4 regions of the Streptomyces sp. NPDC086080 genome follow, and region 3 is predicted to be linked to each of the others. Evidence: riboswitches for the same ligand, from Rfam matches in the RefSeq annotation. Region 3 holds a riboswitch; each other region holds the start of a gene.
The links. A riboswitch is a leader RNA that binds a small molecule or an ion and turns the genes downstream of it on or off. The one in region 3 is predicted to bind cyclic di-AMP.
Positions count from the first base shown of each region.

Region 1: it holds a riboswitch for cyclic di-AMP, as region 3 does, so the genes downstream of both, ACIF9R_RS06230 (transglycosylase SLT domain-containing protein) here and ACIF9R_RS37635 (peptidoglycan DD-metalloendopeptidase family protein) in region 3, are expected to answer to the same signal.
Region 2: it holds a riboswitch for cyclic di-AMP, as region 3 does, so the genes downstream of both, ACIF9R_RS27215 (transglycosylase family protein) here and ACIF9R_RS37635 (peptidoglycan DD-metalloendopeptidase family protein) in region 3, are expected to answer to the same signal.
Region 4: it holds a riboswitch for cyclic di-AMP, as region 3 does, so the genes downstream of both, ACIF9R_RS25550 (C40 family peptidase) here and ACIF9R_RS37635 (peptidoglycan DD-metalloendopeptidase family protein) in region 3, are expected to answer to the same signal.

Region 1 is NZ_JBITRU010000004.1:53,025-56,222, reverse strand. It holds gene ACIF9R_RS06235 (polyprenyl synthetase family protein) at 1-491, opposite strand, end outside; cyclic di-AMP (ydaO/yuaA leader) riboswitch at 1,018-1,187, shown strand; gene ACIF9R_RS06230 (transglycosylase SLT domain-containing protein) at 1,193-1,675, shown strand; gene ACIF9R_RS06225 (HAD family hydrolase) at 1,639-2,511, opposite strand; gene ACIF9R_RS06220 (GNAT family N-acetyltransferase) at 2,734-3,198, shown strand, end outside.
Region 2 is NZ_JBITRU010000027.1:4,294-7,491, reverse strand. It holds gene eno (phosphopyruvate hydratase) at 1-288, opposite strand, end outside; gene ACIF9R_RS27215 (transglycosylase family protein) at 558-1,280, opposite strand; cyclic di-AMP (ydaO/yuaA leader) riboswitch at 1,285-1,453, opposite strand; gene ACIF9R_RS27210 (transglycosylase family protein) at 1,691-2,563, opposite strand; gene ACIF9R_RS27205 (cytochrome P450) at 2,837-3,198, opposite strand, start outside.
Region 3 is NZ_JBITRU010000076.1:3,775-6,972, forward strand. It holds gene ACIF9R_RS37625 (DUF6126 family protein) at 1-108, shown strand, start outside; gene ACIF9R_RS37630 (tyrosine-protein phosphatase) at 143-940, opposite strand; cyclic di-AMP (ydaO/yuaA leader) riboswitch at 1,487-1,652, shown strand; gene ACIF9R_RS37635 (peptidoglycan DD-metalloendopeptidase family protein) at 1,657-2,613, shown strand; gene ACIF9R_RS37640 (SGNH/GDSL hydrolase family protein) at 2,817-3,198, shown strand, end outside.
Region 4 is NZ_JBITRU010000024.1:38,506-41,703, forward strand. It holds gene ACIF9R_RS25540 (helix-turn-helix domain-containing protein) at 1-490, opposite strand, end outside; gene ACIF9R_RS25545 (ATP-binding protein) at 703-1,167, shown strand; gene ACIF9R_RS25550 (C40 family peptidase) at 1,229-1,702, opposite strand; cyclic di-AMP (ydaO/yuaA leader) riboswitch at 1,706-1,908, opposite strand; gene ACIF9R_RS25555 (hypothetical protein) at 2,243-2,551, opposite strand; gene ACIF9R_RS25560 (ATP-dependent Clp protease proteolytic subunit) at 2,559-3,194, opposite strand.

The sequences.
Region 1 (3,198 bases), on a different contig from region 3:
TCCTGCGGCCCCGCGGTCTCCAGGATCTGTCCGGTGACCAGCCGCTCGAACGCCTCGGCCTGCACCCGCACCGCCTCCGGGCCGAGGTCCGCCAGGATGTGCGAGGCCCGCGCGAAGAGGAAGTCCCCGGTGAGGACCGCGACGGAGTTGCCCCAGCGGGTGTTCGCGCTGTCCACCCCGCGCCGCACCTCGGCCTCGTCCATCACGTCGTCGTGGTACAGCGTGGCCAGATGGGTCAGCTCGACCACCACGGCGGAGGGCACCACGCCGGGCGCGTAGGGGTCCCCGAACTGGGCGGCGAGCATCACGAGCAGCGGGCGGAACCGCTTGCCACCGGCCCGCACCAGGTGCTGGGCGGCACCCGTGATGAGGGGGACCTCACTCTTGGTGGCCTCGATCAGCCCTTCCTCGACAGCCGTCATTCCGGCCTGGACATCGGCTTCCAGAGCCTGGTCCCCCACGCTCAGCCCGAACGGCCCGACGACGGTCACGAGGGGTCTCCTGTCTGCTGGTGTCCACTGGCGATTACACGGAATGTCGATAGGTCGCTGCCCTCACTCAAGTCAGCGTATCCGGTCACCTTTCGATCACCACCGGCACCTCGGGTTACCGGCAGGGCGCCACGGGATCAGGAGCGGGGCGCTTCCGATCGACGGCCGACAACGGACATTCCCCTCCTTTCCTGGACGCAAAGACGCCCGGACCATCCTGCCCGGACTCATGCCCGATTTGCCGCAATTGGCCAGTGAATTCCCGTAGGCCTCAAATGCTCCGGCGCCAGGCGATCAGTGAGGTCGGTCACGCGCGACCCACCCCGCCGGCCATCACGCCGCACCGGCGTCCACCCTTCTCCCGGACCGGAGTTGACCCTTGGCACTCGCAAAGGATCAAGCGTCCCAAATCACCCGTTCGAAGATCAAAGGGCCACATGTGTGACGTCTTCACTTGTTCCCGACATCCCCTCTCGCATACGTTCCGGGCCTGCCGGGCGGACGCCGAATCCTGCCACCGCCCGCATCACACCCACCGACGAACTCACGCACGGCAGGAGCGGGGGACCCAGGTAAGTCGCCGGGCCGGGCCATCGCGCCGGAACGGCTAGGGGTGAAGCCATGCCCGCAAGGGCACGGCCGGGCACTCTCCCGCCCGAACCCGACAGCTCACCTCGCAGGCGTAGGAGAGGAACACAGACATGCCCGCTTCCGGTCACTCCCGCCTCGGCCGCCGCCTCGTCCGCTCCCTCGCCGTCGCCGGCACCGGCGTCGCCGTGGTCGCCCTCCCGCTGTTCGGCGCCACCACCGCCGCCGCGGCCACCACGACCCCCGCCACGACCGCCGCCTCCACGACGGCGTACCCGGACAACCTCGACGGCTGGATCCGCGAGTCGCTGGACGTCATGGCGCAGCACGGCATCCCGGGCTCCTACGAGAGCATCCACCGCAACATCATGCGCGAGTCCTCCGGCAACCCGGCCGCCATCAACCTGTGGGACTCCAACGCCGCCGCCGGCACCCCGTCGAAGGGCCTGCTGCAGGTCATCGACCCGACCTTCCAGGCGTACCACGTCCCCGGCACCGCCTTCGACCCGTTCGACCCGGTCGCGAACATCACGGCGGCCTGCAACTACGCCGCCGACCGCTACGGCTCGATCGACAACGTCTTCGGCGCGTACTGAGCCGACCGCTGACGGCCGAGCACGGCCGCACCACCGAACAGTCGCTCGAGGACGACGGCCACGCCGTCGTCCTCGTTCGACGTGGTGACCTCGTCGGCCACCGCCTTCAGCTCGGGGTGCGCGTTCGCCATGGCGACGCCGTGCGCCGCCCAGTCGAACATGGGGATGTCGTTCGGCATGTCACCGAAGGCGACCGTGCGCGCCGGGCTCAGCCCCAGATGCTCGGCGGCCAGCGCGAGCCCGGTCGCCTTGGTCACCCCGCACGGCTGGAGCTCCACGGTCCCCGGGCCCGACATGGTGACCGTCGCCAGTGAACCGACCACCGACCGCGCCGCCGCGGCCAGCGCGTCGTCGGACAGCCGCGGGTGGCGCAGCAGCACCTTGCTGATCGGCCGCTCCCACAGATCGCTCCGCCGCTCGACCCGTACGGCGGGCAGCGTCGGATGCGGCATCAGATAGCCCGGCTCGATCAGCGTCAGCCCGTCGGCCCCGTCCTGATCGACCGCGGCGTACACCTCCCCGACCTCGGCCTCGATCTTGCCGAGAGCCGTCTCGGCCAGTTCCCGGTCCAGCCTGACGGACCACAGCAGCCGGCCCGCGCCGGCGTCGTACACCTGCGCGCCCTGTCCGCACACCGCGAGCCCCGTGCAGCCGAGGTCGTCGAGGAGCGGCCGCACTCTGGGGGCCGGGCGCCCCGTCACCACGAGGTGCTGGGCACCGGTTTGCGCCACCCGCCTCAGAGCGGCGAGGGACCGGTCGGACAGGGTGTCGTCGCCGCGCAGCAGCGTCCCGTCCAGGTCGGTGGCGATGAGCGAGCAATCGGTGGGTGCGGCCATGATCAGAGAATACGGACAACACGACCGTCCGATTCACGGTGCTCGTATCGGCTCGCTTTCGGTGCGATTCCCCTTTCGTAGGCGCCGGGTTCGGACCGGTTCATGACTCTTTCACCGATTGGCGAGAACATCGTCCGCTCTCTACCGTCCGCCCGGGATGGGGCGGTACCTTCCAAGGGTCCAGGGGGGACTTGATCGGGGGGTCAGGTGAGCAGTGGACGCATGCGCGTGCTGAGGCCCGGGGAGCTCGGCGAGGGGGAACGGGAGCGCTGGCGGGAGCTGCGTGCCGCGACGGACGCACCGCGCAGCCCTTTCATGGAACCGGAGTTCACCGCCGCGGTGGGCCGGGTGCGGCCGCGGGCCCGGGTGGCGGTGCTGTACGAAGGGGCCGACCCGATGGGCTTCCTGCCGTACGAGCGGGGCCCGTTGGGGCAGGGCCGGGCGATCGGGCTCGGGGTGTCGGACTGTCAGGGCGCGGTGCTGGCTCCCGGTGTCGCCGTGGACGCCGCCGAGCTGCTGCGGGCGTGCTCGGTGTCGAGCCTCGTCTTCGACAACCTGGAGTCCGGCCAGGAGTTGTTCGTGCCGTACGCGGCCGAGGCGCACACCACCTATGTCATCGACGTGGAGAAGGGCTACGGGACGTACGAGTCCGAGCTGCGCGTCCGGTCGCCGAAGTTCCTGAAGACC
Region 2 (3,198 bases), on a different contig from region 3:
GTCGAACATGGCCTGGTCGATCAGGCGCTGCTCGGTGGCGTCATAGCCGACCAGCTCCGGGCCGATCTGCTCGATGACGGCCAGGACGGCCTTCTCCACACCCTTGCCCAGGTAACGGCCCGCATCGCCGTCACGGAGTTCGATGGCCTCGAAGGCGCCGGTGGAGGCGCCGGACGGGACGGCGGCACGACCCGTGCTGCCGTCGTCGAGGCCGACCTCGACCTCGACCGTGGGGTTGCCTCGGGAGTCCAGGATTTCCCGGGCTACGACGACGTCGATGGACGGCACGAGCATCTCCTTCATGAATCTGACGCGTGTGAGCGGGACCACGGCGGGCCCCGCGGGACCGAGCCTAACCGGCTCGGGGCGATCGGCAGGCGGTCGACCGCCCCATGGACAGAACCGAGAGTAAATTGTTTCCGAACGGAACAAAGGCGTTTTCGGCGAACCGTGACCGGAAAGCGCCAGAAAAAAGCCCCGCCCCGGTGCGTACGGGGGAAGACGCACCGGGGCGGGGAGCCCGTGGGGACGGGCGGGGAGGGACCTGCGACGCTGCCCTACTTCAGGTGCAGCTGCTGGCCCGGGTAGATGAGGTCGGCGTCCTGGACGATGTCGTCGTTCAGCTTGAACAGCTTGCCCCAGCCGCCCTTGACGTCGTGCTCCGCGGCGATCGAGCTGAGGGTGTCGCCCTTGACGACCCTGTACTCGCCGTCGCCCTTCTCGACCTTCTTGCCGGTCGGGGTGGTGACGGTCCTGTCGGCCTTCTTCTCGGCCTTCTTCTCGGTCTTCTTCTCGGCCTTCTTCTCGGCGGCCGGGCGCTCGGCGGAGCGGGAGGCCTTCTGCTCGCTCTCGCGGGTCCCGGTGGAACCGCTGTCCTGCGAGGAGCCGGCCGAGGAGCCGGTGTAGGCGGCGCCGGACAGGCCCTTGCCGCAGACCGGCCAGGCGCCCTTGCCCTGGCCCGCCAGGACCTTCTCGGCGATCTCGATCTGCTGGGCCTTGGTGGCCTGGTCGGCGGTGGAGGCGTACTTCGTGCCGCCGTATCCGGCCCAGGTGGAGGCGGAGAACTGCAGACCGCCGTAGTAACCGTTGCCAGTGTTGATGGACCAGTTGCCGCCGGACTCGCACTGGGCGACGGTGTCCCACTCCGAGGCGGTGGCGGCGGAGGCGGTGCCGGCCACCATCAGCGGGGCGGCGACGGCGGCGGAGGTGACGCCCGCGACGGCGATGGCGCGGCTGGCCTTGGACGGACGACGGTGCTTGCCCTTGCCGGAAAACAGCATGGATGGATCCCCTCACCGACGCCTACGAGGTGAGCTGTCGGGTTCGGGCCGGTTGAGTTGCCCGGCCACGCCCCTCCCGGGACGCGGCTTCACCCCAAGCCTTCTCCGGCGTCAACCGCCCGGATCCGGCGCCTACCTGGGTCCCCCGCTCCTGCCTACGGCGCATGACGCGACGACTGTTCCCGTGCTGCCACTGGCAGGATTCGGCGTGGCGGCAGCCGGGGCCCGCGGTGGCGAGCGGTCACGACCGTAGACACGCGATCCGCGGAATATCAAAGACGATCAGGGCTTCTGAGACCTATCTCTCACAGTCTTTAAGCCGGACATTCAGCGCGAATCGTGACGCCAACTGGCGCCACATCCGCACGTCTTCGGATACCGCCGCCGCTCGCCCGGATGCCGCCCGAACGCTACTGACCGGCCAGAACGAGGTCCGGTCCGCCACCGATGAGCTGCCCGCCCATCGCAGGGAGCACACCCACTCCGAAACCGACCACGTCGGATTCGGGGACGGACAGGGAGACGTCCTCCACGGACGCGGCGGGGTAGTCGGCGACCGTGCCACCCCAGGCGTTGAGACCGCCCGAGGCATGCCGGCCGGGCGATTCGGACACCGAACCCTGCGCCTCCTCGGCACTGGCGCCGCGATGACGTCCGGCTCCTTCGGCGTCGGTCGCCGTCGAGGACCCACCGGCCCGCCCCGCCGTGTCCGACTCGCCCGTCGCCGATTCGGCCGGAACGGAGGGGGAGGCGCTGGAGTCGGACCCCGCACCGGCGTCCGCCGCCTCACTCGAACCGGCGTCCGGATTGGCGGAATTGCCGGAACCAACCGGTTCGTCACCCTTGTCCTCCAGGGAGGACGACGGGTCGGGGGTGGCCGACGGAGCGGGCGAGGCGGACGTGTCACCGGATCCCTGCGACGCGGACGACCCCGTGGCGCCGGACCCGGCCTTGCCGGCGTCCGCGGCGGGCGCGTCCTGGCCCAGGCCCGCGAGCAGTCCGCAGGTGCGCCATGCGCCGACCCCCTGGTCGGCGAGGATCTTCTCGGCCACGGATATCTGCTGGCCGCGACTGGCCTGGTCGGGGCTCGTCGCGTGGTCCAGGCCGCCGTACTTCTCCCAGTCCTCCTGGGTCAACTGCAGACCGCCGTAGAAGCCGTTGCCGGAGTTCTCGCTCCACGCGCCGCCGCTCTCGCACTCGGCGATCCGGTCCCAGTTCACACCGTCGGCCGCGTTGGCGGCACCTGCCCCGAGAAGGGGGATCGCGATGGCGGAGCCGGTCACTCCGGCGGCAACGAGGAGAGCCGGGGCCTGGCGGGGGCGACGGTGTCGACCGTTCCCGGAGAGCATGCGGAGACCTTTCGCAGGAAGCAGGGGCCGGCGCGGTGAGTGAAGCTCTGGCCACCGCACTTGAGGAGTGAAGGTATCGGGAGAGGATCACTCATCACAAGTTAATGCCGCGCAGATCACGTGAAGATCACAGAGTTGAGGGAGTGTCACGTTTGCGTTGATCTGCTCGTGGGCACGGGAAGCAGTGCGTGGTCTGTCATGAGTCCGTCACTCTCCCGGGGGCGTGAATTCCACCGGAAGCGTGCGCAGTCCGCGCATGATGAGCCCTCCGCGCCAACGGAGTTCGGCCGGATCCGCGGCGAGCCGCAGGTCCGGAAGACGGGTCAGCAGCGTGGCGAGCGCGGTCTGACCCTCCATGCGGGCCAGCGGCGCACCCAGGCAGTAGTGAATGCCGTGGCCGTATCCCAGATGCTGGTTGTCGCGCCGACCGAGATCGAGGACGTCCGGGCCGTCGAACCGGTCCGGATCCCGGTCCGCGGCGGCGAGTACGACGAGCACCGGGTCGCCCGCGGCGATGTCCTGCCCGCCGATGGTGACCGGCTCGGTGGCGAACCGCCAGGTGGCGATCT
Region 3 (3,198 bases):
GAGAGGCTGCCCCGAGCCTTGTGGGTGCGGCTGTTCATCTACGTGGTGGCGGGTCACGTCCTCGCGGCCTTCCTCTACTTCCTGTTCGAGGTGGCCCCCAAGAAGTAGGGGGCCACGGGCACGCCGGGGGCCGGTCCCCGCGTCAGTCGAGCATGCGCTCGCGCAGCCGCTCCCGGGCCCCGGAGGTGAACCCGAGTGCCTGCTCCAGGTAGGTGTCCACGCCGCCCCAGGTCTCCTCGACCGTGTCGAAGGCGGCCGACAGGTACTCGGCGCGCGCGTCGAACAGGGGGTCGAGCAGCTCCATGACCTCGGGGGAGTAGGCCGAGGCGGAGCCGCTGCTGCGGTGCACCTTGTAGCGGCGGTGCTTGGCGCTGGACTTCAGGTAGTCGTCGACGATCGCGTCCCGCTCGACGCCCAGGGCGAGCAGTGTCACCGCCACCGACAGTCCCGCGCGGTCCTTGCCCGCCGCGCAGTGCATCAGCGCGGGGACGCAGTTCTCGGCGAGTGAGTGCAGGACCCGGGCGTGCTCGGTGGTGCGCTCCTTGATGATCAGGCGGTAGGACCTGATCATCCGGTCCGCGCCCTTGCCGTCCGCGAGGACCGACCGCAACTGGTCCAGGTCGCCGTCGCGCACCATCTTCCAGAACTCGGCGCCGTCGGCCGGGTCGCTGAGCGGCAGGTTCACATTGCGCACGCCCGGCAGCTCGACGTCCGCCCCCTCCAGCTTCTGGTCGGCCGCGTTACGGAAGTCGAAGACCGTGTGCAGCCCCAGGGAGGACAGGAAGACGGTGTCCTCCGCGGTCGCGTGGGCGAGGTGACCGCTGCGGAACAGCACCCCGTGCCGCACCCGCCGTCCGTCCACGGTCGGCAGTCCGCCCACGTCGCGGAAGTTGCGTACTCCGGTCAGCTCGGGTTCGGTCGACGGGATCTGCTGCGTCACGGAGGACTCCTCCCACTCGGCGCCGCCGCCGCGGCTCGTCGACGGGCACCACTCGACGATACGACATGCCTGCCTGGGGCAATGAGTTGTCCACAGGCAGGGTCCGGCCGCTCGGCGCGAATGCCGCGAAACGGGTGAAGTGTGCGGAGGTGTCGTGCTGTCGGGCCATGGGGGCCGTGCATCGGTCCGGAGGGGATCCGGCTGCCGTTGCCTTCCGGTCGCAGCGCCCGCGATGGAATGATTGACGCGTTATGTCCGATTCAGCGGTTTCGGTATAACGTGCCCCGATAGAAAGGGAAATGGGGATGGGTGCGTGAGCATCGTCATATCCGTGACAATGTGTTGTCGCCATGTTCACGTAATTCATGGGAATAGTGCGGGAATTCGCAGGGCTGCCGGAATCGCGGTCGACGCTCGGTGACGTCAATTCCTCCTGTGGATCACGGAAAAACCGTGTTCGCCAGAAACCTCCGCTTGTCCCTTCGCGTCCGGGTCGCTTACGTTCCCAACCGATCCGGACGGACGCCTAATCCTGCCGCCGCCCGGAGCCCGCACACACTCACCCGTGTACGGCAGGAGCGGGGGACCCACAGGTACGACTGCCTGTTCCGGTCTCCGGAACAGGCTCAGGGGTTAAGTCGCGTGAAGTCGCGGCCGGGCATCTCCAGCCCGAACCCGACAGCTCACCTCGTAGGCGCCGGAGACAGGAATTCGTCATGCCCGCGAAGGGTAAGCACCGCCGTACCAAGGCTCAGCGTCTCAGCCGTTCCGTCGCCGTCGTCGGAACCGGTGGCGTCGCACTCGCCCTGCCGCTTCTCGGCGCCACCGGCGCGTATGCCGCTACGCCGCAGGCGGCCCCCGAAAAGGCCGTCCAGTCCCTTTCCGCCGACGGCCACAAGGCCACCGGCGGAAAGGCCGACAAGAACCGCACCTACACCGTGAAGGCCGGCGACTACCTCGCGAAGATCGCCCAGGCGGAGCACGTCGACGGTGGCTGGAAGCAGCTCTACGCGGACAACCGCGAGGCCGTCGGTGACAACCCGGCGCTGATCCACCCCGGTCTGAAGCTCTCCGTCGACGGCAAGGCCGCCACGAGCGCGCCGAAGAAGTCCGCCGGGTCCTCTACCCCGAAGCCCGCCGCGCCGAAGGCCTCCGCCCCGAAGCCTGCCGCCCCGAAGGCCGCGAAGCCCGCCGAGCAGCCGGCGCAGCAGTCCTCCCCGGCCGCCTCCGCCCCGGCGACGGCGAACCAGGCCGCCTCCGCCTCCTCCGGCTACAGCTCCCCGGTGCCGGGCGGCGGCGTCGGCACCGCCTACAAGGTGGCCGGCAGCATGTGGTCCAGCGGCTACCACACCGGTGTCGACTTCAGCGTCCCGACCGGCACCTCCCTGAAGGCCGTCGGCTCCGGCACGGTCGTCTCCGCAGGCTGGGCCGGCGCGTACGGCAACCAGGTCGTCATCAAGCTCAGCGACGGCTACTACGCGCAGTACGCCCACCTGTCCTCGCTGTCCGTCTCGGCCGGCCAGACCGTGAGCGGCGGCCAGCAGGTCGGCCTCTCCGGCTCGACCGGCAACTCGACCGGACCGCACCTGCACTTCGAGATCCGCACCTCCCCGAACTACGGCTCGGACGTGGACCCGCTGTCCTACCTCCGCTCGAAGGGCGTCTCCATCTGACCCCTGCGGCACCCTTCCTGACACGCGCGCCGAAGGCCGGACCCCGATCCCGGGTCCGGCCCTCGGCGTATTCCGCTGTGACCGACATTTTGACAGTGGTTTATCTCACCGTGCGTCAACCCTTGCCTACGGTCGCGTAGGTCACATTCAAGGGTGAATCATGAGCTGCTGTGGCAGACGATTCGAAGAGTGACAGCGGAAGAGTGATCGGGTCGTACGTGGCGGTGGGGGACAGCTTCACCGAGGGTGTCGGCGACCCCGGACCCGGCGGGGCGTTCGTCGGCTGGGCCGACCGGTTCGCCGTGCTTCTCGCCGACCGCCGGCCCGAGGGGGCTTTCGAGTACACCAACCTCGCCGTGCGCGGAAAACTGCTGGACCAGATCATGGCGGACCAGTTGCCCAGGGCGGTGGAGCTCGCCCCCGACCTGGTCTCGTTCTGCGCGGGCGGCAACGACATCATCCGTCCCGGTACCGATCCGGACGAGGTGGCCGAGCGTTTCGAGCGGGCGATCGCCGCGCTCACGGCCGTGTCCGGCACGGTGCTGGTGACGACCGGGTTCGACACCCGCGGCGTTCCCGTCCTCA
Region 4 (3,198 bases), on a different contig from region 3:
TCCGCAGCACGTCCTGCCGGGCCAGCCGTACCTCCACCAGAGCGTCCAGCCGTTCCTCGGACGCGCCCTCCGTCGCCGCCGCGGTCACCGCCCGCGCGTACTCCGGGGTCTGCAGCAGCCCGGGGATGACCGTGGTCTCCAGGGTGCGCATCGTGCTCGCCTGTGACTCCAGGCTGATGAAGTCCCGGTAGGTCGGCGGCAGGACGCCGCGGTAGGCGTGCCACCAGTGATGCCGGCCGTCGCGGTCACCAGTGCCCGACAGCACCAGCAGCAACTCCCGCAACTGTGGATCGGCCACGCCGTAGACATCGAGCAGTAACCGCACATCGGCCGGTTTCACCCCGCTCGTGCCCGTCTCGATCCGGCTCACCTTCGACTGGTGCCAGCCCGCCAGCCTGGCCGCCTCACCGCTGGTGAGTCCCGCCGAGTTGCGCAGCGCGCGCAATTCGGCGCCCAGTTTGCGGCGGCGCACCGCGGGCCCGTGCTGCATGGGCTCTCCTTACTCCTTCCGGGCCGCCCGGATACGGTCTCCCGTGGCAGAGTTCACCGCTTTGAGCGACAGATATATGCATATCTTGGTGGATCGCCGCCCGGAGCCGTGCGGTGATGGCAGTCTGGCGACGAAGCACCAGTGCGGGACCGTACTCGAACCAACCGCTCCGTGTCGGACCGCGGGCCCCGTGGGAAAGGGACGACATCGCCATGGCAGACCATCTGGAAGCATCCGTCACTCTGCCGAGCGATCCCGCCTCGGTCTCCGCCGCACGGGCCCATGTGGTGGGCACACTCGTGGAATGGGGCATGCCGGCGGACGCGGAGCTGTCCGACACCGTCCGGCTGATCGTCTCCGAACTCGCCACCAACGCGGTGCAGCACACATTCGGCCAGTCACCCAGCTTCACGGTGGACGTCGTTCTGGTCCGCGACGAACGGGTGCACATCGGGGTGACGGACAGTCACCCCCGGTTCCCCAAGCGGCTGCCCGCCGCGGTCCAGCAGGACAACGGGCGGGGGCTGGTCATCATCCGCTGGCTGGCCGCGGAATGCGGGGGCAGACTCAGAATCCGCCCCACGCGTGAGGGCGGCAAGACCGTCTCGGTCGACCTTCCGTGGACAGGGGCCGTCCAGGCCGCCGAAGCGGTCACGGCGGGACAGCAGGAGCCGTAGCGGCCGCCTCCGGCCGAGGCGACGGGGCGGCGGCCCTCATGGGCGCCGCCGCCCCCGCCGATCACCTCACGCGGCCGTACGAGACGCTCCGGGTCCAGATCTTCTGCAGACGCACCACGTCCCCGGTCTTCGGGGCGTGCCAGATCTTGCCCTTACCCGCGTAGATGCCGACGTGGTAGACGTAGCCGCCCGAATGGAAGAACACCAGGTCTCCGGCCTTGCGGCTGCCGGCGGAGATGTGGCGCGTCTTGTTGTACTGCTGCGCGGCGGTGCGCGGCAGCTTCTTGCCCGCCTTCTTGAACGAGTACAGCGTCAGGCCCGAGCAGTCGAACCGGTTCGGTCCGGTGGCCCCCCACTGGTACGGCGAGCCCTTTTTGGACGCGGCGATACGCAGTGCCTGGGTGGCGTGGGTGGCGGCAGCCGCCTCCGAGGCGGCTCCGGGGACCACGAGGGAACTTCCCACGGCGGCCAGGGTGAGGGCGGAGGCCGTGCCGGCACGGGCCATGAGAGACGGGACACGATTGAGCGCAGTCATGCGCAACCCTTCGTCAGCCGCCTGTGAAGGATGACCTGTCGGATTCGGGCTGGCGAAGTTGCCCGGCCGCACGCGTGCGGCTTCACCCCAAGGGCTGCTCGGAACCGGGGTTCCGGCGACCCGTCGTGCCTGGGTCCTCCACTCCTGCCGATCCACTCCTGTCGACCGGTCATCCGGGCGGCGGCAGGACTCGGCGTCCGCCCGGATCGCCCCGCCGCGGCGGCGGGGTCTTGTCGTCAGTCAGGGATCTTGGCTCATGACGCGATCGAAATCCCAACGGAACGGGGGGTTTGTGTTGTTACTCACCACTCATCCGTTCGGGTGGACGCCGGGCTGTTCGAACTGCGGCCCAGGGCTCGGGTGAGCCCCGGACCAGCGACGGAATGTCACGTTCCGCCTTCGGGTCACGCGTGTTGCGCAACTTGAACGGCCCCAAAACAGGAGGTTCGTCTACGCCGGATGGTGGTACGCCGTTTGGTCCGTTTCAACGCCGGCCGCCGCACACCGCCGACGGGAGTGCGGGCGTGAACATCGTGGGTGTCAACTGCCCGGATCCGGCGGGAGTGTGACCCTGGCGGTACGCCGCTCGCCGTCCAGCACCCGCAGGGCCCTGGCCAGCGTGGCGGAGTGCAGATCGCTTTCGCCGCGCCGGTGCATCAGGGTCAGCGCGTCACGCAGGGCGACGGCCTTGCCGACCAGCGCCTGGGCCGCGCGCAGACCGCTGTAGGTGTCGCCGCCCAGCGCCGGGTTGACCCGGCCGAGCAGATCGACGACCTCGAGATAACGATCGATCAACTCGGCCTCCGCGCGGGTCAGCGCCGGCAGCGGAGGCAGTTCCGGTGGCAGCATCCGTGGCTCACCTCGCACCGGCGGCGGGGTACGCGCTCCCGCGGTGGGGCAGGATCCGGTCCGCCAGTCCGTAGTCCACCGCGGCCCTCGCGTCGAGGACGAGGTCCCGCTCGACATCCGCCCGGACCTGCTCCGGGGTGCGCCCCGAATACCGGGCGAGCATCTCCTCCATGAGGCCCCGCTCCCGGGTCAGCTCCGCGGCCCGGATCGCCAGATCACTCGTTCGCCCCTCGACCGGCGCCGGGAAGGCAGGCTGACGGAGCACCAGACGGGAGCCGGGCAGCATGAGCCGCTTGCCCGGGGTGCCGGCGGCCGGCAGCAGCGCGGCCGCACCCTCCGCCCGGCCCAGACAGACCGTCTGCACGTCGCAGGAGATGAAGCGCAGCGTGTCGTGGATCGCCGACACCGCGTGGAAGGAACCTCCGGGGGAGTTGATGTGGAGCGAGAGGTCCCGGTCGGGGGAGTGGTGCTCCAGATACAGGAGCTGAGCCATGACGTCGTTGGCGGCCGACTCGTCGATCTCCGTCCCGAGAACGACGATCCGCTCCTGGAGGAGCTTCGCGTACGGGTCCGACGTCCGGTGCCCGGACGCCGTGCGTTCGGTGAACCCGGGCAGGACGTAGCGGGCGGACGGTCGGATCATGAGG